Regions from separate parts of the Exiguobacterium sp. B2(2022) genome, predicted to be linked through region 2. Evidence: predicted binding sites of a transcription regulator. Region 2 holds the regulator's gene; the other holds the start of a gene.
The links. Region 2 encodes Rex, which represses fermentation and respiration genes when NADH is low (regulators of the CRP and FNR family bind a similar motif). Its sites were predicted from a motif close to TTGTGAAATATTTCACAA; they were not measured.
Positions count from the first base shown of each region.

Region 1: cydD (thiol reductant ABC exporter subunit CydD) is a predicted target of Rex. The motif match lies at 3,080-3,097, and genes of this name have one in related genera.

Region 1 is NZ_JAPEHX010000042.1:394-16,138, forward strand. It holds gene cydC (thiol reductant ABC exporter subunit CydC) at 1-1,331, opposite strand, end outside; gene cydD (thiol reductant ABC exporter subunit CydD) at 1,328-3,052, opposite strand; gene ON063_RS09660 (Crp/Fnr family transcriptional regulator) at 3,175-3,864, opposite strand; gene ON063_RS09665 (glycoside hydrolase family 31 protein) at 3,977-6,319, opposite strand; gene arcC (carbamate kinase) at 6,481-7,443, opposite strand; gene arcD (arginine-ornithine antiporter) at 7,458-8,933, opposite strand; gene argF (ornithine carbamoyltransferase) at 8,988-10,016, opposite strand; partial or broken gene arcA (arginine deiminase) at 10,038-11,223, opposite strand; gene mgtE (magnesium transporter) at 11,547-12,905, shown strand; gene ON063_RS09695 (hypothetical protein) at 12,970-13,587, opposite strand; gene ON063_RS09700 (solute:sodium symporter family transporter) at 13,779-15,557, shown strand; gene ON063_RS09705 (GGDEF domain-containing protein) at 15,579-15,745, opposite strand, start outside.
Region 2 is NZ_JAPEHX010000058.1:2,108-17,852, forward strand. It holds gene ON063_RS11650 (CPBP family intramembrane glutamic endopeptidase) at 9-704, shown strand; gene ON063_RS11655 (YdiK family protein) at 721-930, shown strand; gene ON063_RS11660 (hypothetical protein) at 946-1,347, opposite strand; gene ON063_RS11665 (ABC transporter substrate-binding protein) at 1,359-2,984, opposite strand; gene ON063_RS11670 (MDR family MFS transporter) at 3,084-4,295, shown strand; gene ON063_RS11675 (hypothetical protein) at 4,332-4,730, opposite strand; gene ON063_RS11680 (hypothetical protein) at 4,727-4,885, opposite strand; gene ON063_RS11685 (TM2 domain-containing protein) at 4,990-5,325, shown strand; gene ON063_RS11690 (NADPH-dependent F420 reductase) at 5,363-5,722, opposite strand; gene ON063_RS11695 (NAD(P)-dependent oxidoreductase) at 5,734-5,916, opposite strand; gene ON063_RS11700 (hypothetical protein) at 5,920-6,393, opposite strand; gene ON063_RS11705 (ABC transporter ATP-binding protein) at 6,489-7,295, opposite strand; gene ON063_RS11710 (FecCD family ABC transporter permease) at 7,292-8,338, opposite strand; gene ON063_RS11715 (FecCD family ABC transporter permease) at 8,335-9,315, opposite strand; gene ON063_RS11720 (ABC transporter substrate-binding protein) at 9,438-10,370, shown strand; gene ON063_RS11725 (PspC domain-containing protein) at 10,455-10,637, shown strand; gene ON063_RS11730 (FAD-dependent oxidoreductase) at 10,673-12,019, opposite strand; gene tatC (twin-arginine translocase subunit TatC) at 12,289-13,077, opposite strand; gene tatA (twin-arginine translocase TatA/TatE family subunit) at 13,081-13,299, opposite strand; gene ON063_RS11745 (redox-sensing transcriptional repressor Rex) at 13,299-13,955, opposite strand; gene ON063_RS11750 (ABC-F family ATP-binding cassette domain-containing protein) at 14,106-15,745, shown strand, end outside.

The DNA.
Region 1 (15,745 bases), on a different contig from region 2:
ATCTCTTCATCGGTAAAGTCACCAGCCAGTGCCAAGTTCTCCCGTACGGTCCCGTAAAAGAAGTGATTGTCTTGCAAGACGACACTGGCATGTTGCCAGATTGAAGTCTGTTTCATGTCATTCAAGTTGTCTTGATCGAGTCGGATCGTCCCGTCTTCTGTCCGGACAAATGCCAACAACAGTTGGAGCAACGTCGACTTCCCGGAGCCGCTCGGTCCGACGATGACCGTCTTCGAACCGCTCGGGATGTGTAACGACACATCGTCAATCACGTCCCGATACGTATCCGGATAGCGATAACGAACATGCTCAAATGAGATGGATGGCGATGCCGTGAACGTCACATCCTGACGTTTTGCTTCGAGCGCCTCAATCGTTTCACTTGGCTCCATCACTTCAAACAATCGATCAGCGGCTTGTTTGCTGTCTGCAAAGTGTCCCGGGAACACAGCCATCGGTGTCGTGTTCTCAAACGCCGTGAGTGACATCATGATGAGCATCGCCAAGAAGAGCCCATTCAAATCCCCATCTACGACTTGATAGGCACCGATTGCCAAGACGCCCCATGAGACGAGTAAAGAGGCAGCGACGACGAGTGCGGAGTTGAAAAATTGGTTCGTCGTGTCTTTCCGCTCCGCTTCCATGTAGCGTTCGCTACGCGCATAGACGGCTTGCTTCGTACGATCGAGTTGATGATGTAGTTTTAAATCTCGATATCCGTACATCATCTCGGTCAACTGAATCGATACATCCCCGCGCAATGCACGAATCGTCTCGTCATGACGAGCGCGAATTCGAGCAAATCCGAGTGGGATCAAAAATCCGGTGACGAGCACACCGAGTAAAATCCATAGACTGACCGCGAACGAGAAGAACGTCACAAAGAAGATCGTACTTAAGAACACGAGCACGAGTATGATCGGCGGATAGAATACGCGGAGAAAATAGTTTTGTAGACTCTCCACATCTCCGACGACACGTGCAAGCAAATCCCCACTCCGATATTTTGCAAAAATCGAGGGGACGAGCGGTTCAAGTTGTCGATAAAAGCGGACACGCAGCTCGCTCAATATCGTAAACGTCGCCCGGTGTGACGCGAGGCGCTCCCGATAACGACTTCCTGCCCGAATGACCCCGAACAGTTTGATGAGGACGACGGGTACCATGAGCGCATACAGTGGCGGAACAAGCCCTGCCCTTGAGACGAGGTATCCGCTTGCTGCAAACAGGGCGACCGCCGCAATCCCGGCTGCATATCCAAAGAAGATGGAGAGAAAGATATCTTTCTTCTCGCGCATCATCCATTTTGTAATCGTCCAAAGCGAGTTCATCGGCTCACCCCTTTCTGAAGCGCAAACAGTTCCGCATACTCTGGGACGGCGAGCAACGCGTCATGTGTGCCTTCCGCAATCCGTTGCCCGTCCTCCATAAACCAGATGGTATCCGCCTCTTTGATTGTATGCAGACGATGAGCCACCGTGATCAACGTTGCCTCTTTCGACAACTCAGCAATCGAACGTCTCACAATCTGTTCGGTCTTCAAATCGAGACCGGTCGTCGGCTCATCGAATAAGAGGATACCAGGTCGTTTAAAGAAGACACGGGCGAGTGCGAGACGTTGTCGTTCCCCACCCGATAGACCAAATCCACCTTCTCCAAGCTCCGTCCAGATCCCGTTCGGTAATTGATCGATCACCTCAGACAGTCCTGCCGCATCGGCTGCTTCCCGTAACGCGTGCTCATCGGCCTCTTCGCCTAAGGCGATGTTATCGGCAAGTGTGCCGGCGAATAGATAAGGGTTTTGCGAGATATAGGCAATGTTTCCATACCAGGCAGATTCGTCAAACGACTGAAGAGGTTCACCATCCACGAGGACACGTCCCGATTTCACCTGTAGCAGTCCGGAGATGACGTTCAGTACTGTCGTCTTCCCGGAACCGCTCGCACCGACCAAGGCTAGGTGAGTGCCGGACGGAATCCGACCGCTCAACGGTTGAAGCGCAAAGCGTCCGCCTGCATATTCGAAGGAGACGTCTTCGAGTTCAAGGTTTGGTGTTCGTGAACCAAGTGACTTCGTTCCCCATTCGATGCGGTCATCGGGGGCGTCTAATACCTCAAAGATTCGGTCGGCCGCACCCATACTTCCACGTCCCGTATGGAAGGCACTTCCTAAATCTTTAATCGCCAAATAATACTCTGGCGCTAACACGAGAATCAAAAAACCAGAGAAGAACGTGAGGTTCTGCCACACGACCATCTGTAAGGCGACTTCTAACGCGACGACTCCGGTACTGAGCATCGAGATGAACTCGAGCATAAGTCCCGATAAGAACGCCGTCTTTAAAACGACCATCGTCGCATCCCGAAAGTCGAGACTGCTCTTCTCAATCGCCTTCGCCTCTTGCTCCGTGCGATTGTAAAGCTTGAGCGTCGTCAATCCTTGTAAGACATCTAAAAACTTACCGGAAAACTGATTCATCTTCTCCATCTGTTCTTCTGATTTTTTCTGAGTCGCAATCCCGATGATGATGAAGAACAGCGGAATGAACGGTGCAGTGACCATCATGATGACTCCTGAAATCCAGTGTTGGCTGAAGACGACGACCAAAATGAGGAGCGGGATGATCGACGTTTGGATGACTTGCGGCCAATATTGACTGAAGTAAGCGTCCACCTCGTCAACAGCATCCATGAACACACTGACCTTTTTACCTGATTGTCCTGTCAAAGATGACTCGACCGGACTCGTGGCGTACCGCTCCAACAATTGAAGACGTAACGTCTGTTTCGCCTTTTGGGATAAACTCGCACCGATGCGTCCTGACACGTATCCAAAAAGCGCTCGTGCCAATAAGGCAGCGACGAGCCATAGTAAAGCCGGAAGGATGGCTTCGAATGATTCATCCTTTAAAAAGATTCGGTCGACGATGTCGACGATTAAATACGCTTGCGCCAAAATCGATAGTCCAATCATGACCGCGGATAACACGAGTCCGATGATGTGACCCCTTTCGGCGAAAGCAAGGGCTTGCAGTCGTTTCACTGCATTCATCCTTTCTCTATTTACAATTCCATTGCTTTGTGAGATTCATCACTAATTATACAATATGCCACGTGTTGAAGCGAACGCCCCGCTCGTCTGAACATGTAAAAGACGCCCTCATCCGAGTGGCGTCAGTCGATGTCTTGTTCAAAATATTCAGGATGCCCGATCACAAGTTGATGGGCATCGATGCGAAGCACATCTTCTTTTCGAAGCTTGGCTAAAATCGTCGAAACCGTCTCCCGGGACGTACCGGACAGACGAGAAAGTTCGATCGCGGTGAATGGGCATCGGACGCGAACACCTTGTTCGTCCGGTTCCCCTAAATCTTCAATTAAGAAATGGAGCGTATTGATGACACGCTCTTTCGCACTAGGCGTGATGATTTCTTGGACACGCCTTTCATGCAAATCAAGAATACGATTCATCTGGCCAATGATATAGAGTAGCATGCTCGACTGCGTGGACACGAACCGCTCAAAGCGATCCGTCGGGATGTAGATGACCTCAATATCCGTCACCGCTTCAGCCGTATGACGATAGTCTTCCCCTGTGAATAGACCGTTGTATGGGAAAAATTGTTTCGGTTTCACGTAATCGGCGTAATGATGAGTCGCGTTCTCGTTCATCCGTTCGAGTTTGATATAACCGCTCATCAAGAAATACACACGCTCGCGCGGATCCCCTTCCATGAACAATAGTTGTCCTTTCCGATACGTCCGACAATAGACGTGCGGAATCAACTGTTCAAGTGCTCGACTTGGACATGTCGCAAACAGCGTCAACTGCCGTAAATCGTCAATCGTCCACATGTGTCGCATGTTTATCCCCTCATTTCTATTCTTCTATCTTCAGTATAATGGGATTTTTATTGAAAGCGCTTTCTAAATCCGACAGTTTTCTGACATGACAAAAGGGGGTCTCCCCCCTTTTTCAGCCCAACATCAGTTCCAATAGCGCGTCCTGTAAATCACGATCGAGTTCTAACGCATGGAGGTCAAACAGCCATGCCTCGAGACGCGTCTTCGTGGTCGCCATCTGATACAGACGATCTTTCAAGTCATAAGCGATTTCAGCGCGATCTAAGAAGCGATAGACACGATCGAGTCGATGTGCGTTCTGTGTCACATCGACCGGCAGCGTCACGGTCTGCTCCTGTTTCCATTCACCGAGTGGGATGTGTAACGTCTGCGTCTCCGCATCATAGTCCCCTTCTCCGACGACCCCGCGAACTAGAATTGTCAGCGTTCGATTCGTCGGGACGAGTGTCAAATCACCTGACGTCTCGATGTGAAGCGTACGTGCTTCCCAGTCGAGCGTGAACGTCGTTTCGAGCGACGCCCCCGTCTCATAATCCCGGCTTTCCCCGTCATCTTCGTACATCGTGAACGTGTTCGAGGCACCTGGAAAGACGAGTACTTCTAGCTCGCTCGGGTTCCCCGTCTCGTTCGCATGCGGTTCATGCGGCATCATCGGAATGATGGCACCCGCTTTGGCGAAAACCGGTTGTCCTTCGAGTCCACGGAACACACGAATCGATTTGTCGCCTTCATAACGATGCCCTGTAAAGAAATCGAACCATTCCCCTTTCGGCAACCACACGTTCGCCCCCGCGACATGGAGCTGTCGGTCCATCGGTGTGACAATCGGGGAGACGATGAGTTCACTTCCAAAATAAAACTGATTCGGCACCTGATAAGCCGCTTCATCATCGGGATGTTCGATATACATCGGTAACACGAGTGGCAATGCTTCGGCATGGTTCCGATAGTTCATCGTATACAAATAAGGGATGAGCTGATGACGCAGGCGTAAAAATCGCTTCATCGACTGTTCGGCTTCGATTCCGAAACGCCAAGGCTCTTTTCCGTTGAACGTGCTGAACGTTGAGTGGAGACGCATGATTGGACTGAACACTCCGTATGCGACCCAACGTGCTGCGAGCTCATCGTCTTTTTTACCACGATGATGCCCTCCGATGTCATGACTCCACCACCCATAACCGATGTTCGTCGCTGTTGCTGTGAAATACGACTGGAAGGCGAGCGATGCCCACGAGATGATTGTGTCTCCTGAGAATCCGACCGGGTAACGGTGGCTCCCTGGCCCAGCGTAACGAGAAAAAATGAGCGGGCGTTTGCCGTTACGGGCGATATCGATGGCGTGATAATGATTCAACATCCATAACGGATCGAGTCCTTCCATCTTCGACGTCGACCCTTGTTGCCAGTCAATCCACCAAAAATCAACGCCGTCCGCTTCATGCGGGTGATGCATCTGTTCGAAATACGCTTGAATGAATCGCTTGTCCGAAAAATCGAAAGGGATTCGGTCACCCGATTCCGGATCGACCCCCATCGCCTCAGCCATCGCCGCATACTGGTCTTCAAACGCACGGACCCCGTCAGCGGGGTGTAAGTTCAATGTCACCATCATCCCCTCGTCTTTTAACCATTTGAGGAATCGCTTCGGTTCAGGGAATAAGTTTTTATTCCACGAATAGCCCGTCCAGCCACTCCCATACTCTTCCGGGATATCTGTCACGTGCCAGTCCATATCGATGACGCTGACCGAGAACGGGACGTCTTCGGATTTGAAGCGGCGCATCAACGCCTTATATTCTTTTTCATCATATCGCCAGTAGCGACTCCACCAGTTTCCGAGCGCTTTACGAGGAAGCATCGGCGTCGGTCCCGTCAACGTGTAAAAGTCTCGAAGTGCCTGTTTATAGTCATGGCCATATCCGAAGTAGTAAATGTCATGAATTCCTTTTCGTCTCGGTTCGACGAAGCGATCATCCGTCATCAAAAACGAGGACGAATCATCAATGATCGCATACCCTTGTTTGGAGAGAATCCCTTCTTCTAACTCCGTCGCACCGTCCACATGGTCAAGCGTCCGCGCTGTCCCTTTCAGCGTCCGCTCGGGACCGTTGAACATGTAGCGGCTGTAATACGTACTGAAGTTCCCTTTCACGTCCACATAGAGCGTGTTCGGCGCGAACGGACCTTTCGTATAATATAAGTGAACGTGTTCCGTGATGATTTGAAGCTCTGTCTCGTCTTCGATCACTCGGAATTGTGGAACGTCAAATTCCCGATTCCACGCCACTTGGGTGGCACGGTCTTCAAAAATCCCGTCCTCCGCGTACTCCATCCGAATCAACTGACTCGTCAATACGGTGAAGCGATAACAGCTTCCTTGCACGATTGCCTCTTTTCTTGCTTTTGGTCTCATCCACGACTGATATACATGATTTTCTTCGAATAGGCGCATACACTCGAGCGTTTCCGCTCTCCGTCACTTCCTTCCTGAAATTAGTGCAAACGTTTACACTGAATATGATAGCAATCTCATTTTTGGCATACAACATTCCTTCCCCTTGAATCGGGACAGAAAACAAAAAGTCGCAAACGTTTCACGTTTGCGACACATTCTTATTGTTGGAGGGATGGAGCCAAACGGACGCGTGTTCCGGCATCCCCATAAATGGCAGCTAGCGCCTGGTCGAGTGACGTGATGATGGCGACCCGGTTCGTGCCGGATTCTGCGAACTGTAGTGCCGCTCTCACTTTTGGTAACATGCTGCCCGGAGCGAACTGTCCTTCGGCGATATACGTCTCCATCTGTTCCTTTGAGGTCTCCTGGAGCGCCGTCTCATCTGGCTTCCCGAAGTTGACATACACATGTTCGACCGCAGTCAGGATGAGCAATACGTCTGCGTTGACGAGGTCCGCGAGTTTCGCAGCCGCAAAGTCTTTATCGATGACCGCCTCGATTCCGACATACCCTTCAGTCGTCTCCATGACCGGAATACCACCGCCACCGGAAGCGACGACGATGTGCCCCGCTTCAACGAGCGTTCGGATGACAGCGTGTTCCGCGATTTTCATCGGGACCGGGCTCGGGACGACACGACGGTATCCACGACCTGCATCTTCTTTGAAGACGTAACCCGTCGTCCGTTCGAGATGGAGTGCCTCTTCTTCCGTATAAAACGGACCGATCGGTTTCGATGGATGATGAAACGCACTATCATTCGGATCGACCACGCTTCGTGTGACGAGCGAAGCCACATCTCGTTCAAGACCGCGCGCACGCAGTGCTTTCGTCAGCGCATTTTCAAACCAGTATCCAATCATTCCTTGCGTCATCGCACCACATACATCAAGGGGCATCGCCGGCGTAGCCGGACTGTCTGATGCGGCTTGTTGTAACATTAAATTTCCGACTTGCGGACCGTTCCCGTGTGTGATGATGACGTCGACCCCTTCTGCAATCAGTGCTGCGAGAGATTCTGCCGTCGCCTCGACCGCTCGCATTTGTGCTTCCGCTGTCGCATCTTTACCTTGTTGAATCGCATTTCCGCCTAGGGCGATGACCACACGTTTTTTCTCCATATCGATACCCCCGATCAGATGACTGAGATATTACCAGATAGTATGCGTACGACTGCGAAAATGGCGAGTGCGGTCAACACTCCGGCGACCAACCATTCCGTTTTGTTGAGTGACTTGATGCCATTTTCACGTTGCGCTTTCATGTAGAGAAGTGTTCCTGGTGCGTATAGAAGGGTCGTGAGCAGTAAATAATCGATTCCTGCCGCATAGATGAGCCACAATCCGTAAATGGAAGCGACCAATCCGATCGTCAAATCGCGTGTTCTCCGTTCACCGGTGCTATAACCGATTCCATTTTTCGATACCTTCACTTGGTAAAATGCCGAGAATACATACGGGATCAAAATGGCACTTGAAGCGAGGGAGAACGCAAAATTATAGGCGGCATCTGAAATCAAGAAGGTAAAGAGGAAGAGCTGGATCAATCCGTTTGTTAACCAAAGTGCGTTGACAGGTGCCTGATTTTTATTCTCTTTCGTGAACCATTTCGGGAACACGCCGTCTTTTGCAGCAACGAACGGAATCTCAGCCGCGAGGAGCGTCCAACCGAGCCATGCCCCGAGTACGGAAATGACGAGTCCACCGTTGATGAGCATTGCGCCCCAAGGACCGACTGCCGACTCGAGCAAGTAAGCCATCGCCGGTTGCGAGGCGTTCGCTACGTTTTCCGGTGTCATGAGGCCGAGCGACATGACAGAGATGAGCAGATAGATGACGAGTGTACCGAGTAACCCGATGACAGTTGCCTTTCCGACGTCAGAACGCTTCCGAGCCCGACCCGAGAGAACGACTGCCCCCTCGACACCGATGAATACCCACAGCGTGACAAGCATCGTCGAGACGACCTGGTCGCGAACACTTCCCCATGAGAAGCCGCCTTGTCCCCAAAAATCGAAGGTGAAGTTTTCGAGATTGAAGAAGAACAACGTAATCGTAATGAATGCAAAAATCGGAACGAGCTTGGCAATCGTGGTGACGATGTTGATCATCGAAGCCTCATGCACCCCACGAAGAATGAGCGTGTGTACGAGCCACAGCATGATGGAAGCTCCGACGATGGAGGCAATATTTTGTCCCCCTTCAAAAATCGGGAAGAAATAGCCGACCGAACTGAACAGCAGTGTGGCATACGCCACGTTTCCGAGCCAGGCAGATAACCAGTATCCCCAGGCCGAGTTGAATCCGACGAACGAACCGAAACCGGCACGGGCATAGCTATAGACACCACCGTCCAAATCAGGGCGGCGCATCGTCAGATTTTGAAAACTGAGACCGAGCGCGATGATCCCGATTCCGGTGATGACCCACCCGATGAGAATGGCACCCGCGTTCGCACCTTGCGCTAAATCGGCGGCCAAGTTGAAGGCGCCACCGCCAATCATCGATCCGACGACAAGTGCCGTCAACGCTCCGAGACCTAATCGCTTGTCTTGCTTGTCAGGATGTACTCCAGCCGAACCACCTGAGTCATGCTCCAACTTCGTAGACATTCTACTCATCCCTTTCGCTTATTTTGAAACGGGAGGGGAAGTCCCCCTCCCCCGTCAACGTTCAAGCCATTCGCGTGTCTCCGTGAGCGTTGCCGCCATTACCGCCTTGATCGTATGCATCCGGTTTTCCGCTTCATCAAATACGAACGAGTGACGACTGCGGAATACCTCATCAGTCACTTCCATTTCCGTCAATCCGTACTGTTCATGAATCGCCCGACCGACCTCTGTCTCTAAGTCGTGGAAGGCAGGGAGGCAGTGTAAAAACATGATGTCCGGGTTGCCGCTCTTTTGAAGCATATCCATGTTCACTTGATATGGTCGTAACAATTCGATCCGTTCTGCGAAAGCTGCTTCTTCACCCATCGACACCCATACATCCGTGTAGACGACGTCCGCCTGGTCCATCGCTTCTTCAATGCTCTCCGTCAATGTGATGACGGCGCCAGTTTCAGCAGCAACCGATTTCGCATAATTGACGATTTCGTCAGATGGCCAAAGTGATTTCGGTGCGCAAATCCGCATATCCATCCCTACTTTTGCGCCACCGATCAATAGCGTGTTCCCCATGTTGTTCCGTCCGTCACCGACGTACACGAATTTGATTCCGGCCAATTCTCCTTTTTGTTCTTTCACCGTCAAGAAATCGGCCAAGATTTGTGTCGGATGATAGAGATCGGTCAACCCGTTCCAAACCGGTACACCAGCATCTTTCGCGAGACCTTCGACCGTCTCGTGGGCGAAACCGCGGAATTGAATGCCGTCAAACATGCGTCCGAGAACGATGGCCGTATCGCGTACCGATTCTTTCTTCCCGAACTGGATGTCGTTCTTGCCTAAATATTCAGGGTGCATCCCTAAGTCGATTGCGGCGACCGTGAACGCACAACGTGTCCGTGTCGACGGTTTTTCAAATAGGAGGGCGATATTTTTCCCTTCACAAATCCGATGTGGGATGCCTTGTTTCTTTTGACGTTTGAATGCAGCAGACAAATCGATCAAATAATTGATTTCTTCACCAGAAAACTCGTTTAACGATAAAAAGTGACGACCTTTCAAATCAAAATTGAACGTTGTAGACATACTGCTTCCTCCTTATCACATTTAGATGTCTTGACGGATAATCGGACAACTCATGCAACGTGGACCTCCACGTCCGCGCGATAGTTCACTCGACATGATTTCAATCACTTCGACACCTTCTTTACGGAGCAGTTCATTCGAGACGTAGTTCCGGTCATATGTGACCACGACACCCGGTGCGATGGCGAGCGTATTCGACCCATCGTTCCACTGTTCGCGCGCCGCTGCGATCGGGTCGCCGCCTCCACAAGGAATCAACGTCGCTTCCTGTAAGCCGAGGACGTCTTTTAACACATTCAACAAATCGCTGTGCTGCGTGATCTGCAATTCACCTTCTGCATTCAATGAAAGTTCGAAAATATTCATCTTCCCTTCCGGTCCTTGAATGAACGGATGGATGGTGAATTTATCATGGTCGACCATCGTAAAGACGGTATCGAGATGCATGAAGGCGCGTGATTTTGGAATTTCGATGGCGATGACTTTTTTGAAGCTGTCTCCATGTTTGAGCAAATTGAGGGCGACGCGTTCGATTCCTTGCGCGGTCGTTCGTTCAGAGATGCCGATGGCGACGACTTCTTTCGATAAGACGAGCTCGTCCCCGCCCTCCATCGCAAATCGATAGTCGCGGTCTGACCAAATCGGAACATCATGTTTCGCAAAGCGTGGGTGATAGCGCATAATATATTGCGTGAAGAGTGATTCACGGCGACGTGCCGGTTCTTTCATTCGGTTGATGGAGAGACCATGACCGATTGCGGCGGCCGGATCTCGTGTGAAATAGAGGTTTGGCATAGGATCTAAAAAGAAGGGGTACGTATCTTCAATCATTTCGTGCAAATGTCGGCGTTTCTCCGGCTTGATCTCCGATTTTCGGATACCGGCCATCACCGTTTCAATCAACATCTCATTATCAAAATCGAGTAAATATTCTTTTAACGTTTCATAAGAGCCGTTGATATTTGATTTCGACTCCGATAAGATATCCGCGACAAACTTTTCGCGCACACCAGGGAGCGACAATGTCTCAGCCATTAATTTTTCGAGGTAAAGGACTTCCACACCGCGATTTTGGAGCGCACTCGCAAAATAGTCGTGCTCTTTTTGAATGACCGGCAAATGGGGAATATCATCGAACAAGAGGCGCTGTCAGCAATACCGTTTTTAATTCTCCAATTTCTGAATACACATGAATCGGATGTTTCAGCGTCGTATCTTGTGAAATCGGTTGATTCGTCATTGAGATCATCTCGCTTCCTCCTTGTGATTCGGGTGTGTGACTACCCTTACCTTATCACTTTACCAAATTTGCGATTGTCTAATCCGGCAGTTCACCTGTTAGTGATTCCACATGGCTATGTATAAACCTTCACCTTTGTGAATGAACAAACAATGCATGAAAATCCGGCGTCCTGACAAGGGGAAATGAGATGTATGGATGATGAATATAATCCTCCTAAAAAAGATGAAAAAATTTTTTTGAGACCTGCAGAGTAAGCTGAAAAATGCGAAAGATCAGGATGTGAGCAAATGAAAATAGAAGAAATGGAATACAACGAACATGAAGCGGCACTTCGCACATTGATTCAAAAGGGAGACCCGGTCGATTTTCAAGACCTCTTCCTCTCCCTCCACCCCGGTGAACAGGCTGATCATTTTATCGAACTCGATCAGCATGAGCGCGCGTTCGTATATCGAACAATCTCACCTGAAATATTTACTGACCTTTTTGAAAAACTGACGTTAGAAGAGCAATGTACATTCATTCAAGAAACGCCTCAGCCGTATGCTGTCCAGATTTTAAATGAGATGTATTCAGATAACGCCGCCGATTTGATGCGGGAGCTACCCGATGCGTTCATGGACACACTATTCGAGCAGATGGACGATATCGAGGAACAAGAAGTCAAAGATTTGATGCAATACCCGGAAGAGACGGCCGGGGCGCTCATGACGACCGAGTTCGTCGTCCTTCAAGCGAACAAGACCGTCGGACTGACTTTAGAAGAGTTGCGTGAACTCGGACCAGACGCTGAGACGATTTATTACTTATATGTGGTCGACCAAGCGCACCAACTGGTTGGTGTCGTCTCTTTACGTGATTTGATTGTCGCGCCGCTCGAGGCGAAAATCGAAGACATCATGGGTTTTCGTGTCATCTCGGCAAACGTCATGACCGACCAGGAAGACTTGGCTCGGATTGTCCAAAAGTATGATTTATTGGCCCTTCCTGTCATCGACGATCAGCAAAAGCTACTCGGCATCATCACGGTCGATGATGTGTTAGACGTCATCGAGCGCGAAACGACGGAAGACTTTGAAGAACTATCCGCGACGAAGGGGTCGTCCGATATCAACATGAGTCCGTTCGAGGCGGCGAAAAAACGTGCCCCGTGGATTGTCAGCCTCATGTTTCTCGGGATGATCACAGCATCGACAATCGGTGGCTTCGAAGACACGCTTGAGACGATTGTACTCCTCGCCGTCTTCATGCCACTTGTCATGGGGTCTGCCGGGAATGCAGCCACCCAGTCCCTTGTCGTTGCTGTTCGTTCGATTGCGCTTGGTACAATCAATCGTAAGAACGTCATGAAGATGATTCGACGTGAGCTCGGGACCGGCATCATCTTAGGGATTGCTTGTATGATTGTCATCTTCGGGGTCATCACGATTCTTTATGACAACATGCTCATCGGCTTCATTGTCGGGGTCTCCATCTTTGCAGCACTCAGTGTCGCCACGATGATCGGCACGATTGTTCCGCTTCTCATCAATCGCCTGAAGTTAGACCCTGCTGTCGCCTCCGGACCGTTCATTACGACGCTGATGGACAATTTAGGGCTCATCATTTATTTCACGGTCGCGACATCTATGCTTCAGTTTTTATGACATTTATAAAAGTTCACACGAAAAAGCGGTGCTGATTTCATCAGCGCCGCTTTCACTCGTTATATTATTGAGATTTCTCTAACAGACGTTCTTGGGTCTCGTTGAAAGCTTCAATGTCTTCATCCGTCATCACGTCGTTTTGTTCTGCCATATAAGGATTATCGTTCAATAATGTCTCTAGTTTACTCAAGTCAGCACTTCGCCCGCTTTCTTGATAAAGATTGGATTCTCCTACCGAAGTCAGTGTCCCCGCCCGATTCACTTTGAAATGTCCTTGTTGTAGACCGACAATTCGATACGCGTGCTCAATCACGGGTCCCTCGTATTTTTGTAAATACAAGAGAACGTTTTCTCCTCGTCTGACGAGCGGATCTTCTTCCATATCATTTTGTAAGAGGGTGATCGTATCAGTTTGCTTGAGTTCATGACTCACGTCTCGATAGACACGCTGTACGTGAATATCTGATTCAAAAAAAGTAACCGAATGATATTTAAAAGATCTCGGGTGACTGCTCACTTTGCCGACGATGACGACCGGCGAGCGTGTAGCCAAATCGTTTATGTGTCGGAAGCTTTCGGTCACAGCCAAATCACTCGTGTTTTCTTCTTTCAGCATTTCGCTAAACATGACATAACCTGCTACCGCTGCAACAACTAATATTCCAATCATCCACTTTTTCAAAGAGATTCCTCCTACCGATTCATCTATTTAACTCTTTTGATTTTCTAATCAATTACAACGTTAGCTCAATGAATTCATGCCCCCATCCATGACTTTTTATCATTCCATCAAGATAAGAGGACTACTTTCTTACACTTTAGGGTATTTTCTACAGATACATATAAAACATAAGTAAGAAATGAGGGGATTCGATGTCGATTCAGCAAGTACTCTACATACTCGTAACTGGTGCTTTGTTCATGGCACTCGTCGCCTACGTCTCATATCGCATGACGAGAGGGAAAGTCGAAAGTGCCGATGATTATTTCTTGGCCGGTCGCGGATTGACGGGCGGCTTCATCGCAGGTTCGCTCCTATTGACCAACTTGTCTGCTGAACAATTAATCGGTTTGAACGGTCAATCGTTCGCCGGCAATATGTCGGCAATGGCTTGGGAAGTCACAGCTGGAATTGCTGCCATCATCATGGCGCTCTTTTTACTACCGCGTTTTCTTGGTATCGGGATCTCGACCATCCCTGAATTTTTAAGTCAACGCTATGACGAGGACGTTCGTCGATTGACCGTCCTGCTGTTTTTACTCGGCTATATGTGCGTGACGATTCCGTCCATGCTCTATTCTGGCGGATTAGCTGTCCTCCAACTATTCGACGTGCCTGCCCTTCTCGGGATTAGCTTCGAGCAGTCCCTTTGGATTGTCGTCTGGTTCATTGGAATCATCGGGGCGATTTACGCCATCTTCGGTGGTCTTCGCGCGGTCGCCGTTTCCGACACGTTAAACGGAATCGGTCTCATCATCATCGGCTTCCTCGTTCCAACGCTCGGATTCCTCGCACTAGGTGACGGGAATCTGTTGGACGGGATGAAGACGATCGCAACAACAAATCCCGAAAAGTTGAACGCCATCGGCTCCGCCAATGACTCGGTTCCGTTCCTGTCCATTTTCACGGGGATGATTTTTGCGAACTTGTTCTATTGGGCGCTCAATCAATACGTAATTCAACGCGCTCTCGGCGCAAAAAACTTGGCAGAGGGACAAAAAGGAGTACTATTTACGGGTTATTTAAAACTACTTGTTCCCATTTTTATGCTCTTGCCTGGCGTCATCGCCTTCCATTTGTATGGATCGAACGTCGAGAAAGCCGATTTAGCGTATCCGAGCCTGATTGCCGAGCTCCTTCCGATGTGGCTCATGGGCTTTTTCCTCGCCGTCTTACTCGGTGCCGTGTTCAGCTCATTTAACTCACTATTAAATAGTATCGCGACGCTATTCGTACTCGATATTTATAAACCGAAGTTCAAACCAGATGCCTCCGATCAAGATTTGATTCGCGTCAGCAAATGGTTTGGCACGTTCGTGGCGCTCGTCTCTTTCTTTGTCGCCCCGAATCTCATGTATGCACCAGACGGGTTATGGGATTTGATTCGTCGTTTTACAGGCTTCTTCAACATCCCGATTCTTGTCATCGTCTTGATTGGTATGCTCGTCAAACGAGTTCCCCCGATTGCCGCGAAGACCGTCGTTTTCTTCCACGTCATCGCTTACTATTTCCTCGTGTGGGGAACAAAGCAATGGTTCGGTATAGAAATCGGGATTAACTTCATCCATATTTACGGCATCCTCTTCGTCGTCGAGACAGCCATCATGCTCATCTTCGCTCGCGTACGACCGATGCTCCAAGCGAATCCGATTCGAATCGAGCTCGGACGAGTCAAACCATGGCGTCACGCGTTATCGACTTCGATTTTACTTGTCGCTTCGATGATTTTCGTCTATCTCGTCTTTTCACCAATTGGACTTGCCTACGCGGATGGAATTGTTTCCAGATGGTTCGCTCCATTGACGATTGGGCTCATTGCTGTGACGACCCTTCTGATTTGGGTATCTTATCGCTATGGACTCGCGCGATATGAACGTTATCTCAATAACTTAGGTGAAGAATCACCTGAAGTAGAGGAAGCGAGTAGTTAACGAAAAAGAGATTTTCTTGAACTAAACGTCAAGAAGATCTCTTTTTTGTTGCTGCTTTTGTTCATACATCGCGTCATCTGCTTCTTGCCAGAGTACTTCGATTGATTTTGGATGAGATGCCCAGGCCAACCCGATGGCCACTGAGATTTCCTCTTCTCGGCATGTCGTTTCAATCTCATGAACCATCT
Region 2 (15,745 bases):
GTGTTGAATTGGCTACATTAAACTCAAACCAATCGATAAATACCCGTTTTTCGATGGCGCCTAACATTCGTCTCCGGCACCTCACCCCGATTTTACTATATGCGTTCGTCCAACTGTTCCCGCTCGTGATTAGCGAAGTGCGACCGGAATGGTTAACAGAGACGTTCGTCGGGCTCTGGCTCGCCATCGGATTCGGTGTGACCATCGTATTATCAATCTTACTCATCTGGCCGGACTTGAAACAATACAAGGCGCAAGGCATTCAGTCGAACTTGAACGACACGGTCAAATGGATCGGACTCGGGATTTTGATGCAATATGGTCTCGTCATCGTGGCGAACTTGATTGAGACGGCCATCTCTGGTGAACTGGTCGAGTCGATGAACACACAAAATATTGCCGAGATGGTGGAAGTCATTCCACTCATGATTTTGCCGGTCGTCTTGCTCGGACCGATTATTGAAGAGATTCTCTTCCGTCATATTTTGTTCGGAAACTTGAACGCTCGCTTCGGGTTCTGGATTGCTTTTGGGGTCAGTTCGATCCTATTCGCGCTCATCCACCAAGACAATCGGTTTCTCGTGTATATCGCGATGAGCTTCGCGTTCTCATACGCGTATGCGAAGACGAGACGATTAATCGTGCCAATCGCCATCCACGCGTTCAACAACGCGCTCGTGATGCTCGTACTATTTTTAATGTAGAAATGAGGTGGCAGTTATGCCGCGACAATTAAAAGTGATGATGCTCTTCAGTCTCTCGTTCGGTGTGTTGTTCACCGTCCTCGCGTACTTCTCGGTACAAGAGTACGGCTTCAGCTTCTGGACGTACTTTATCATCGCCGTCGCCGCTTACGACTTTTTCAAAGTGTATCAAATCTTGGCACTCGCCCGAAAAGTCAAAAAAGAAGGCACGGACAAATCCGCATAACGAAATCCCCGAGTCTTACGAGCTCGGGGTTTTTCTTATGATTGTAACTTTCGATTGATTCTGTATTTCTTCTTGATAGACACTCCGAATGAGCAGTCCACGCAGACCGAACAACACACCTAATGCGACATAAATGACATCAATCAATGAGATTTGTGGTTCATCCAAGAAGAAATTGATGATAATGCTAATGACCAACAATCCATAGATTGTGATGCTCATGAGTGTCGCATCGACTTGTCTCATGATTCTCTTCGTCACCTTTTCCTCAAGCTTTTCAATCTCTTCGTGTCGATAACCATAAATCGCAAACCCTAGGCCTGTGATTGATAAGGCGACGAATTCACCATCCCATAGCGCGAATAAAAACAGTCCTACAAAAAAGATCATGAACCCAATGAGTAACTTCTTACGCACCATACCCCTCCTTACGACGGAATCCATAGTTTTGCAAAATCAAAATAACCGAACAAGTCGACACAGACGTCTTTCAGCTCGACTGGGAACGGAATCGTCCGCTCCTCGTTATAGAGCGGGATGAAGTACGACTTCTCTTTCAACTCACGCTCAATCTCGCGGTGCAGGGGCAACCAGTCCTCAAACGGTAACTCGTCATACTGTTCGATCCGTTCCGCTATCCCCTCCATGTAAGGGAGCACCTTATGCGGCGGCGAGTACTCGTTCGACATAAATTGTTCGAACCCGAGCGTCACGTTCCGCTCGAACACTTCCCCGTGAACGACCAGGTCGACATATTCATAATACGTTTTGTCGTGAATCGAATCTTTGAAGCTGATGGGCACGAACTCATAGGCAATCCCATGACGCGTCAACATCTCGGCAATCCAGTCGGTCGTATCGTTCGTATAGTCCGTCTGTTTGATTCGTATCGGACGGTCGAACGTGACGGGTACCCCTTTTGGAACATCATACGTCTCACTCAGCGAACCGAGAAAACCTCGGTCGTTCGGTGTTCTTCGCTCATTCAACGTCCCGATTTCCGGACGAATCTCCGCAATCAAGCGATGCATATAATGCCTCGCCTCTTCATTCGCGAACACACTATGCGGATGACTGTTTAAGATGACAAGTCCGAACCCGGACGGTGTCGAGATCAGTCCGGTCTCCTTGGAATCCCGCGACGAGATTCGATACGTCGGGTCATATCCGTCCGGCACTTTGATGAACTCGACACGATCTAAGAGCGCTCGGACTCCAAAATAGTTCTCGAAAGCGAGAAGGACCGTCTTCTCCTTGTCGTGGCGATCCAATTGAAACGGACCCGTCCCGACACTCCCTTTCGCGATGCTCGTATGAATCATCGACAGTTTCGGGATGTAGGAATTTCGGCGCCGGTCGAGCGTGACATCGACGCGATACGTGCCGTTCGATGCGATGTGCCGGACGTGCCGGTACATATAGCGATACACATCCGACTGAACGAGTGTGCGTAAACTCTTCGTCACGTCTTTACTCGTCATGAGCGACCCGTCATGAAAACGGACGCCTTTCCGAAGAAACAAGACGAGCGTACTTTCCTGCCATTCGTAATGATGGGCAAGCTCTCCTGTGACCTCTCCGGACGCATCAATCATGAAGAGACGATTGAATACGTTTTGGACGAGGTGGGCGCTATGGATGTCAGCCGCCTCAAGCGGATGTGTCGTTAAAAAGTGACGACGGCGCGGAATGATGAGCGCATCGCTCGATGTTTGAACGTAACCGAACTTTTTCTCGAGCTGACGCATGAAGCGCCCAGCCTGCGCATGCGACCAGTCCCATTCGAGCTGACTCGTCACCGCTTCGACCGACTCTTTCTCCATGCGTTCGAGCAGCTGTTTTGCCAAGTCGCGCTCCACGTGTCGCAGCCATTCAAGTCGCGTCAAGTTTCCGCGACCGCGTCCGCTCGTATACGTGAGCCATCCTTCCTCTTGCCATCTTGCCAAATGACGCTTCGTCTGTTTCGGGCTTAAATGGATGGCTTCCGCCATATCAGAAATCGTGTACGCCCCGTCCCGACACTCTTTCCACAATCGAAATAAATATGCATCCACGTCGCATCCCCCTAAAAGTGGACATCTTTTCCCCATATCGTCCATTTTTCAAATCCGTTGTCTTGTTTATCATACAGGTACAGAATGGAAGGTGACAAGATGAAATGGAAAGATATACCTAAGCCAATTAAAGTTCGACTCGTGACATCATTTTTCAATCGTTCAGTCTCATTCGCCATCATGCCGTTCATGGCACTTCTCTTTGTCAAAGCGTTCAATGAATGGATTGCGGGTGTCTTCTTAGTCTCGCTCGTCTGTCTCGGATACGTCATCGGGTTAATCGGGGGATACCTCGCTGATAAATTTTCACGGAAACGACTCCTCGTGTTGACGGCTAGCCTCACAGCATCGATGTTTCTCGTCATGACGCTCAGTCTCCAGTTCGACCAGATGATCGTCTTCATGATCGCCTATACGATCTTCACGGTCACAAATAACCTCGGTCGGCCGGCGATGAGCGCGATCATCATCGATGCGACGACGCCGGAGAACCGAAAAGCCGTATACGCGCTCGATTACTGGTTGATCAACCTCTCAATCACGATTGGGACGGCACTCGGAGGCTGGCTCTATGTCAGCAATCAGCTGTTACTGTTTTGGATTTTGACGTTCACGTCAAGCATGTTGCCGATTGCGTACGCCATTTTCCTTGAAGACACGAAACAGACGTGGACCTCACAAAAGCTCAAGCTCGTCTTCGTCGACGTGTTCCAAAGCTATCAAATCGCCTGGCGTGACCGCCCGTTCGTCAAAGTCGTCTTCCAGTTCTCGATGGGCAGTTACGTCGCCGTCCGACTCGCCGATTCATTTGAACCGCTCTCGTTCGAAGACTGGACGATCAATGGGGTGCGGATGATGAGCTTGATCCAAATCGAGAACACGCTCATTGTCGTCGCGTTGACGTTCTTCATTCAACGTCTCGCCTCACGCTTCTCAAATAAATACACATTACTCGGCGGGCTCGCGTTGTACACAATCGGCTACGCGGTCATCACGAGTGCGAATTCGATGATGCTCCTCCTCGGCTTCATGCTCATCGCCACGTTCGGGGAATTGTTGTACTCACCCGTGTTGAACACGGAGAAGGCGAACATGATGCCAGAAGACCGACGTGGTGCGTACTCAGCATTTGCCGGGACGTCGTTCGCCGGTGCCGACTTCTTATCGCGCTCGACGATTTTGATCGGATCGCTTCTCACACCGTTCATGATGAGCGTCTATATCGGACTGTTGGTCAGCTTCGGCTGTTTCCTCGTCTTTAGCGGAATTTATGTAAAAGAAAAGCTCGTCCTACGACGAGCGGCTTCCTAAATAAAACCCATCCTTTCTCATGCGAAGGGATGGGTTTTAATCGAGCTGTTCTTGGTGCATGGCATAAATCAATGTCAACGCCCGGATACAAAAGACTGTCGAGAAGCCGTAAATGCTCAGCTCGAGCAATGAAATAGAAGGATCTTGTAAACCGAGCGAGACCACATAGCCCACTAAACAAAGCAAGACGACAAGTGTGATGGTCCACTCATCCGACTTCCGCTTCATCTTCTCGGCTAACCCCTTCTCTTCTTTTTCTACACGCTCCCGTTGCCAAAAGTAAAAGAACAAGGCATACATCGCAAATGAGATTCTCGGAACGTCACCTAAAAGTAAATCAAAGATGATCAGACCTAAAAATAGATATGTCCCCAACTGATAGCCACTCTGCATATGAAGACGCGAACGAAGTGGTCCATTTGCCCCCCACTTCATAACCCGATCACAGCCACAGTCAACCCACCGTAGACGAATCCGAGTACGATGGCGCTGATGGCCATTCGTTTATATTGTGGATACTGATACAGTGCAATCGCCCCACCGACGACGTGAACAAACGCGACGATGAACGTCAAAATCGGAAAAAGCATAGCAAACCTCTTTTCTTTTTAGGAAATCATGGAAACAAATCCATTTTCCGATATACTAGAGTCCGAACTTATTATAACAATTATGGATAGGGAGTTGAAATCCGATGAATGTGTCACGCATGGATTTGACGACGGAAGAAATGCAGCTCGTCAACAGCGAAGTCGAGAAGCGCAAGCGCAGCTTACTCGTCGCGTACTTACTTTGGTTTTTCCTCGGTGCACTCGGTGCACATCGCTTTTATTTCAAAAAGATTGGGTCAGGAATTGCGATGGTCCTCCTCGTCGTCTTGACGCTCGGTTTCGGTGCCATCATCACAGGAATCTGGGCACTCGTCGATGCGTTCCTCATGCCAGGTTGGCAACAGCGCGAAGTCGAACAAATCGAACGTGAGACGATCGAGCTACTGCAAACACGCTCTGACCGCTATACAGGATTCTAATCAAAAAACGATCGAGGCTACTCGCCCCGATCGTTTTTCACTGTTCTTTTAAGTAGAATGCGAAGTCCCGTGTCTTCCGTTCTTTCACCGCATAATGAATCCATAGCCACGCTAACCCTTCTAGTTCACGGGCAAGCTTCAACCCATGGAGCGGATGCGTATCGAAGCCGATCTTGTTCGATAGCTCGACGACAAGTCGCACCGCTTCTTCATCATTTCCTGCGACAAACATGACAGAACCATCCGGATTACCTAAATTCTCGACGCCCGTCTGATTGAACGCCTTGACGACTTTCGTATCGGGAACGAGTCGCTGCAAATACTCCGCACCCGACACCCCGTCCGGTCGCTCGACTTCGTTAAACTCGATGGCGATCGGATTTGTCACATCAATCAACACTTTCCCATTCAGTCCATCAAGTGTCGGCAGCAGGTCGACGCAAGCACATCGCTCGCTGAGGCGACTTCTTGTAACGTCAACGTCCCTTCCCGCTCTGTCCGTGTCCCGTACAGCACTTTATAGCCAGCTTGCTCGAACTGCTCTCCGAGCGTGCGCCCGACTTTCCCGGCACCTAAGATTCCGAGTTTCATATCTCACAACTCCTCGTCTGTCCGTGTGACCGTTCCTCCATACTCTTCTGCGAGCCCGTCTAAAATCGATGGGTCGAATTCTTCCCCTATGGCCATGACGCCGGTCTGACCTGGTTCGATGTTACCGACCGTCCGTTTGAATGTATCTTGAATACCTTGCATATGCTTCACGTCTTTCGTGCCGCCGATGAGACCTCCTGTGAGTGTTCCGAATAAAATTCCGAACGGTCCACCGAGGATTCCAACCGCCATCCCGATGAGCGCACCTTTCGTTGACTTGTTGACGGGTGCGAGCTGCGCCGCATCCTCAAACGAGAACGCCCCGTTCTCTTCACGCTTGATGACGACCAATTGTTCAAAACCGACGAGCCCATCCGAATGGTACTTTTTCAGCTTACTGAACGCTTGATACGAGATGGCCTCTTCTGGGAACGTGAACGTGACGATGTGATACGGTTGTTTTTCCTTTTTAGCCATGAAAAATTCCTCCTTTAAGGTAGAAAGCATGACGAGCACTTACCCTACTCTTTTTCCCTGCTTTTCCGTAAAAAAACCTAGTCCGTAGACTAGGTTCAGGTCGGTCGTTTTTCATTCAACTCGTAGTGCGAATACGGTACACAGAGCGGTGTTCCATATAGCGGGTCTTCGGTTACGACGACCTTGAGACCGAATACGTCTTTCATGAACGTCTCGTCGACGACATCGTTCGGACTGCCTTCCCGATACACGTTACCACCTGCGAGAGCGATGACATGATCGGCATAGCGACAAGCGAGATGGAGGTCATGAAGTACCATGATGATGGTTTTGCCTTCTAACCGATTCAATCGATACATTAAATCCAAAATCTCGATTTGGTGCGACATATCCAAGTATGTCGTCGGTTCATCGAGCAGGATCGTCTCCGACTCTTGGGCAAGTGCCAACGCGATCCACACCCGTTGCTTTTGTCCACCGGAAAGGTTGCTGACGAGCGTGTCACGGAGCGACACCGTATCCGTGAAGGCGAGTGCCCGCTCAACCGCACGTTCATCGTCTTCCGAGTATCGTTTGAAGAACGTCTGATACGGATAACGACCGAAGCGGACGAGTTGTTCGACGGTCAATCCATCCGGCGCCACGTTCACTTGCGGCATGAATGCCATGAGTCGAGCCGCCTCTTTCGCGCGATACGAATCAAGCGGTTTTTCCCGAAATGCGATCTCCCCGCCTAATGCATCTCGCTGTCTCGCGAGCGTCGAGAGGAGGGTTGACTTCCCACATCCGTTCGCCCCGAGAAGAACGGTGATTTTTCCATGGGGAATGGAGAACGATAAATGATCGAGCACTGTCTTTTGTTCATATCCGATGGTCACTTGTTTCAAATCAAATGTGTTCATCTCATGCTTCCTTTCATCATCCGTCGAAGTAAATAGAAGAAATACGGCGCTCCGATGACAGCCGTCATCACGCCAGTCCTTAGTTCGTACGGATAAAAAATAGTCCTAGCGAGTACGTCCGCCAACACCACGATTGTTGCCCCAACGAGAAGCGTCGCCCAGACGTAAGGGAGCTTCAATCCTTGACGGGCGATATGAGGTGCCATCAAGCCGACAAACCCGATCGCACCGACGAAAGCGACACCAATTCCGGCGAGTAGACACGATAGCAATAGCGTTCCACGCTGAATCCCACGTACCGGAACGCCGATGCTCGTCGCCGTCGCCTCACTGATATGAAGGGGGCGAACGTGACGTTCAATCAAAAAGGCCGCCAATAAAAAGAGGAGCACGAACGGCACCATGATCTTCAATTGATTCCACGTCGCAGCGTAGACGGTACCGGTAAGCCATTGTTGGATATCGTTCTTCCGATAGACGTTCGAGGCGAGCATCATGAACTGAACAATCCCTTGCGAGAAGATGCTGATACCAATCCCGACGAGGGCAAGACGGACGGGTGGAACTCCACGTTTCAATAAATAAAAGAGGAACATGCCGACAATGATTGCCCCTAGAAACGAGGCAATCGGGATATAAGCGAGCGGGACCGACAGTTGGTTCGTTCGCTCATCCGTGAAGACGGTGAAAAACGTGGCTGTCGCAACTCCGGCGCCACCGACAATCCCGAAAATCTCTGGGGAGGCCAATTCATTTTTAATCGTCAGTTGTAACAAATGGCCACTGACGGCGAGACTCGCACCGGCAGTCACGGCCATCAACACGCGTGGCATCCGAAACTCGAAGACGATGAGCTGTTCGAACGCATCCCCCGCTCCGACGAACAAAGCAACGAGCGAAGCCGGGCTGAGGAACGTGTCGCCGATTGCGAGCCCGAAATAGATTGACAGGAGTAACCCTGTGATCAGTAGGAGGGCCAACTCGATTTCACGCTTTCGGAGCGTGAATGAGACGGGACCTTTTCGAAAGCGATATGTTTTCATGATTTAAAGACTCCTTGTCTGACACTGACGAGATAGATGAAGAATGCCCCACCGACGACCGCGAGCACGACGCCCACCGTCACTTCGCGTGGGAACAAGATGACTCGTCCTAAAATATCGGCCGCAAGCAACAGGACGCTTCCGATCAGGGCACTTCCTGCAAGACGAGCGAAAAAGGCCGTTCCGAACACATATTTCGCCAAATGGGGAGCGAGCAGGCCGACAAATGCAATCGGTCCTGCGAGCGCCACCCCGAATGCGGAGAGCACGACAGCTAGCGTCACCGCGAGAAACTTGATGACACCGACATTTTGTCCGAGCGAACGTGCGACCTGATCTCCGAGCGATAACGTCTCAAGCTCTTTACTGAGAAGCAGGACGAGCACGACCGCCCCCATCATCCATGGCAATAAGACCTCGACAAGACTGAGCGAACGTCCAGCGACCGACCCGGTCAACCAGAACAGTACCTCATCGAGCGCTCCTTCCTCATAAGCGATAATCGACTGAGTGAATGAGCTGAATAGAGCAGCGAGCGATGCACCCGCAAGTGTCATATACATGACGTTCCCACCATTCGCACTTAGCAGATACACAATCACACCGGCGATAAATGCTCCGATGAGCGAAGCTGTCGTGAATGAGGCGATACTGCTAAACCCAAAAAGGGTCACGAGCACGATGGCCAGGCTCGCACCTGCGTTCACAGCCAAAATATCGGGAGATGCGAGCGGGTTACGCGTCACAAGTTGAAAGATGAGACCGGCGAGACCGAGTACGCTCCCGACGAGTAGCGCAACGACTGTACGTGGGATTCGATTGTCTGCCAACGCAATCATCGCTTGTGATGAACCGTCTGCTTGAAACATCATCACATCTTCATGACTGACGGCGATGACACCGACCCGCAAGCTGATATAGCTTAAAATTGGTAAGCAAATGATCAAGAGAAGTAGTTTGATCCAAGGTTTTTTCATGTCCTCACTTCTTTCCTTTCCTACCATAGCAAATATTGCGTTCCATAAAAAGGGGTTGACAGTGAGAATCATTATCATTTATAGTCAGGTAGGAAAAATCACTTACATAGAGGAGAATTATCATGAAAAAATGGATGCTCACGTTACTGACGCTTTGCTTAACCATCGTACTCGCTGCTTGCGGCGGGTCAGAGAATACAGAGAGCGATACAAGTTCAGAGACGGCAACTCGCTCAATCGAACACGCAATGGGAACGGCAGATGTGCCTGAAAATCCGGAACGTGTCGTCGTCTTGACGAACGAAGGGACAGAGGCCCTTCTCGCCCTTGACATCAAACCGGTCGGGGCCGTCAAATCTTGGAACGGTGACCCGTGGTACCCACACATCGAGTCTGAAATGACAGATGTCACGGAAGTCGGGACAGAAAGTGAAGTCAACTTAGAGGCAATCGCGAAACTTAAGCCAGATCTCATCATCGGAACAAAACTTCGTCAAGAGAACATCTACGACAAATTGAACGCCATCGCGCCAACAGTCATGTCAGAAACACTGAAAGGCGATTGGCAAGAAAACTTCGCCCTTTATGCGAACGCACTCAACCTTGAAGAAGAAGGGAACGAAGTGTTGGCAGCTTACGATCAGCATGTCGAAGACACAAAGTCTGAACTCGGAGACGCTGTGAACAAAGAACTTTCGGTCGTCCGCTTCCTTCCTGGTGCGTCACGCATTTACTTCACGGATAGCTTCTCGGGTGTCATCTTAGGAGATGTCGGAGTAAAACGCCCAGCTTCGCAAGATCGTACCGAGTTCGCTGAAGAAATCACGATGGAACGCATCCCAGAGATGGCTGGCGATCATATTGTCTACTTCACATATGGTGGAGCAGACGGATCAAAAACAGCCGAAGAATGGCAGTCGAACCAGTTATGGAAAGACCTCGATGCCGTCAAAGCAGGCGAAGTAACAGAAGTCAGTGATGACATCTGGAACACATCGGGTGGCGTCCTTTCTGCCAACCAAGTGCTTGATGAACTCGTCGACATTTTGAAATAATCAGTAGCGCGCCAATTGCATTGGTGCGCTTTTTCATACATTCATATGGTAAAATTTACATATCAACTCAAAAGGAGCTTTGCTATGCAACGTGCACTTCGTAAGTCCGCGACGGACCGCTCTCTGTCTGGAGTATGCGGTGGGATTGCTGAATACTTTGGTATTTCTTCAATCGGAGTTCGACTCATCTTTTTGATCCTCCCTGGGAGTTTCCTTCTTTATATGATTTTAACGAATTCCATGAAAGATGCACCTCGCTATCTATAAGAAAACGCGAAAGCTGTTAGCTTCCGCGTTTTTTGTTAGGCATTCACTTTATCTTTCATCGCTTCAAGCGCTCCGCTGTTCAAGAAGTGCCAAGGTTTGTTGTAATGCGGTTGGAAGAAGAAATCGACGTATGCGAGTTCTTCGACCGTCATCTCGTTTTGGATAGCGAGGGAGAGCGTGTTGACCGCTTGTGTCAAATCCGCTTTTGACAACACTTGTCCACCGACAATGCGATGTGTCTCTTTTTCATAGACGAGTTTGAATTCGACTTTCTCTGCGGTCGGCATGAACTCCGGACGATATGCATCCTCAATGATGACACTTTCTACGTCAAGTCCGAATTGGGCTGCCGCTTCTTCTGTCAAACCAGACGACGCGATGTTCCAGTCATAGAGTCGAAGTCCTGACGTTCCTTGCGTCCCTTGATAGCGGACACGTGGTTGCATCATATTTTCCGCGACGAGCGTCCCCATACGGACAGCGTTCGTTGCAAGTGGGATGTAGGCATGTGTGCGTGCCGGGTTGTAGTAGACTGCACAGCTGTCCCCTGCCGCAAAGATGTCCAGGTTGCTCGTGCGCATGTATTCGTCGACGATGATCGCACCGTTCCCGAGCATATCGACCTGCCCTTCGAGGAGTCCTGTATTCGGACGGAATCCGACGCACAAGATGACAAGGTCCGCCTCGAATTCGCCTTTGTCTGTCACGACATGTGTGACGTTTCCTTCTGTACCACGGAACGCTTCGACCGTCTGACCGAGTTCGAGGTCGATTCCCCGACTAGTCATGTCCGCTTCTAATAGATCTGTGAACGACTTGTCGAGGTATTTGTTCAAGATGCGGTCGGCACTATCGATGAATGTAACATGTTTCCCGTATGCTTCGAACGCCTCGACGAGTTCGACTCCGATATAACCTGCCCCGATGACGGCAATCTTCGTCGCATCTGTCGCGCGCTCGATGATCCGTTGGGCATGCGCATAGTTTTTACAGAGTTCGATTCCATTCATTTCGATTCCTGGGAGTGTTGGGACAATCGGCCATGAACCCGTCGTTACGATCAAGCGGTCATACGTGTCGTGCACGTCTTCCCCCGTCTCGAGATTTTTGGCGTGGACCGTCTTTGCTTCGGCGTCAATCGACAAGACATCATGTTTCATGCGCATGGTCGCTCCGAGCTCTTCAAGCTCACGTGGAGAGGAGTAGAATAATTCTTCTGCACGTTGGACGACCCCACCGACGTGGAGCGCAATCCCACACGAGAGGAAGCTGACATTGTCGTTCCGCTCGTAAACGGTGATGTCGAGATTGTCGTGCTTGGCGAGTAAACCTTTGACTGCTGCTGTTCCTGCGTGTGTACATCCGATGACTGCGATTTTCATATGAGTCGTCGACTGCTGCTGTTCCTGCGTGTGTACATCCGATGACTGCGATTTTCATATGAGTCGTCTCTCCTTTTATGTTAGACAGTACGTTTCTTTTTATATTGTGATAAACATCACATTAACTTCTTGACCTTAGTGTACTATTTCACAATGTAAGGTTCAACGACTATGCTCACTATTTCACGTAAAAGTGTCTAAAGTTTGAACACCAGTTGAACTACAGTGTAATGCATATAAAAAGCATCGTCCCATTTACGGAACGATGCTTATTTCTCATTCATCTGTTTCATTAAATCCATCTGTTCTTGCACCATCGCTTCTTTCTCCCGGCGCAACACCCCTTTGTAGGCGACGCGTGAAATCGATAAACTGATTTCATATAGGAAGAAGAGTGGCAGTGACACCATAAGGTGCGACGTCAAATCCGGTGGTGTGATGAATGCCGCGACTACGAATAGCGCGAAGTACGCATACTTACGAATCTTCGATAAGAAGTATGGTGTCACGACACCAATCCGGGTCAAGAACATCGTCACGACCGGCAATTGGAACAATAGACCGAACGGAATCGTCAGTTGCAACAAGAACGTGAAGTAATTGTTCGCCCCGATGATTTGTTCGAGTCCAAGGTCTTGCCCGAGGTCCGTCGAGATATCGAGGACGAGCGGGAATAACCAGTAGTAGGCGAACGCAAGGCCGATCAAGAATAATCCGAAGATGATCGGGATATAGGCAAGGGTACCTTTCCGTTCATTCGGATGCAGACCGGGTGCGACAAACGCCCACACTTGATACAGTAGGAATGGGCTCGCCGCAATCAGGCCGATGATGAGCGCCAAGTTCAAGTAAATCATGAGCGGGTCCGCGACCCCAAAGGCGTTCAGTTCGAGCCCGCGTTCGACGAGATCTTCTTGCAAGTACGCGAGTACATATTTGACACTCGGCAAAGCCATCAAAAAGAAGGCAAAGACGACAAATGCAGATAGCATCAGTCGTCTCCGCAGCTCTGTCAAGTGATCGGTGAGTTCCCGCTCTTGATCAGGTTGATGATTCATGGCTTACTGCTCTTTCTTTTCGATAGCTTTCTTGTCGTTCTCGTCGTGCTCGTTCATCATGCCGTTCGTTGCATTTTTGAACTCACGAAGCGTTTGTCCGGCCGCGCGACCAAACTCCGGTAATTTCTTCGGTCCGAAGATGATGAGCGCGATGATGGCGATGATGAATAGACTCGCCCCACCCGGAATCCCGACGACGAGTGATGATGCTAGTAATTCCATTATTGATGGACCCCCTCAGCGGTTGGATAGTGTTGCATAAAGTAAATGAGTGACTGCAGCTCAATCGACAAATCGATGTGATGGACGCGAACCGTGTCCGGTACGGTAAGTCGTGCCGGTGTGAAGTTCAAGATGCCCTTGATACCGAAACGGACCAAGTCGTCTGCGACGGACTGCGCATAGGCAGAAGGTACCGTCAAAATGGCGACGTCAATCTTGTTTTGCTTCATAATTTGTTCCATCTCATCGACGTGATGAATTGGGACGCCTGACATCGTCGTGCCGACTTTTGTCTCGTCTGCGTCGAACCCGACGACGATATGTGTGTTATTGTTTTTAAGGAAGTTATAGTTGACGAATGCCGTCCCAAGGTGACCGACCCCGACCAAGGCGACATTCGTAATCTCGTCCTGATTCAGTGTCTTTCGGAAAAAGTCTAACAGATACTGCACGTTATAGCCATATCCCTTTTTACCGAGCGCACCGAAGTACGAGAAATCACGGCGAATCGTAGCCGAATCGACCTTGACCGCCTCACTCAGTTCTGCTGAAGAGACACGTTGTTTACCTGACGCGTGCAGGCTTTGAATAAATCGATAGTATAGTGGCAACCGTTTGGCTGTCGCTTGTGGAATCTTTGGTTCGTTTTGACTCAACGGAAAGAGCCTCCTTTTTACGACACGTTACAAACGAATCTGAATTTCATACACCTTGATTGTAAACGAATTCACATGACCACTCAACGAATATACCTAAAATCGCTGAAAAATACAGTATACTAAATAGAGAGAAAGGGGTTTTTTCACTTGATCCTACTGCAAGTCAATAACTTATCCAAATCCTTCGGCGTCGAGCCGATTTTAGAAAACGTCAAACTCGAAATCCAAGAAGGCGAACGCGTCGCCCTCGTCGGCCGAAACGGGGCCGGGAAGTCGACGCTTTTGAAAGTCATCGCCGGTGAATACAACTATGACTCCGGGGACATCATGAAACCAAAAGACGTCACCATCGGCTATCTCGCCCAAGACTCAGGGCTCGAATCCGACGAGACGATTTGGAACGAGATGCTCACCGTCTTCACGGACTTGATCGAGCAAGAGAAGACGCTCCGTCGCATGGAAGCTGACATGGGCTCCGAACGAATCCTAAATGACGCCGCTTCGTACGAACGCCTCCTCTCCTCTTACGATGAAGAGCAGCACACGTTCAAAGAGCGCGGCGGTTACCAGTATGAAGCGACCATCCGCTCGGTCCTTCACGGGATGCGCTTCTATCCGGACGACTTCGAACGTCGGATCGATACGCTCTCTGGTGGACAACGGACACGTCTCGCCTTAGCGAAGATGCTCCTTCAAAGTCCCGACCTGCTCATCTTGGACGAGCCGACGAACCATTTGGACATCGAGACGCTCGCCTGGCTAGAGAAGTACTTGAGCGGCTATAAAGGTGCCGTCCTCATCGTCTCCCACGACCGATACTTCCTCGACCGCGTCGTCTCGGTCGTCTATGAGCTGTCACGTCATCGGAGCCGTCGCTTCGTCGGGAACTACACGAAGTATCTCGAACAGAAGGCTGCTCTCTACGAACAAGAGAAGAAGCAGTTTGAGTCGCAACAAGAAGAGATTGCCAAGATGCAGGACTTCATTCAGCGAAACATCGCCCGGGCGACGACGACGAAACGGGCGCAAAGCGTGCGAAAGCGTCTGGAGAAAGTCGACCGTCTCGATGCTCCGGACGGTGACGAACGCAGTGCTGTCCTCTCGTTCTCCATCAAACGACAGAGCGGAAACGATGTGTTGAGCGCGAGTGACCTCGCCATCGGGTATGAAGAACCGATTGCCCAAAATCTCCGTTTCCAGCTACAGCGCGGGGAATCCGTCGCTCTCGTCGGTCCGAACGGGGTCGGGAAGTCGACACTTCTCAAAGTGTTGACGAAACAACAAGCCGCCCTTACCGGTGATATCCGCTACGGGACCGGCGTCGAGATCGGCTACTACGATCAGGAGCAGCAGAACTTGTCGGACGCGAACCGTGTCATCGACGAGATTTGGAACGACTGGCCACTCATGCGCGAGCAAGAAGTGCGGAGTCTTCTCGGACAGTTCCTCTTCAGCGGCGATGACGTCATGAAGCGTGTCCATGAATTATCAGGCGGCGAACGCGCACGTCTCACGTTGGCCAAGCTGAAGCTCGAGCAACCGAACCTCCTCATTTTGGACGAGCCGACGAACCACTTGGACCTCGACTCGAAGATGATCTTAGAGAACGCCCTTCTCGACTATCCAGGTACGATTCTCTTCGTCTCGCACGACCGCTACTTCATCGACCGTCTCGCGACGCGTGTGTTAGAAATCACGCCGAACGGCATCGACGAGTATCTCGGTGACTATTCGTACTACGTCGAGAAGAAAGAAGAACTAGAAGAACTCGCGCGACTCGCCCGTGA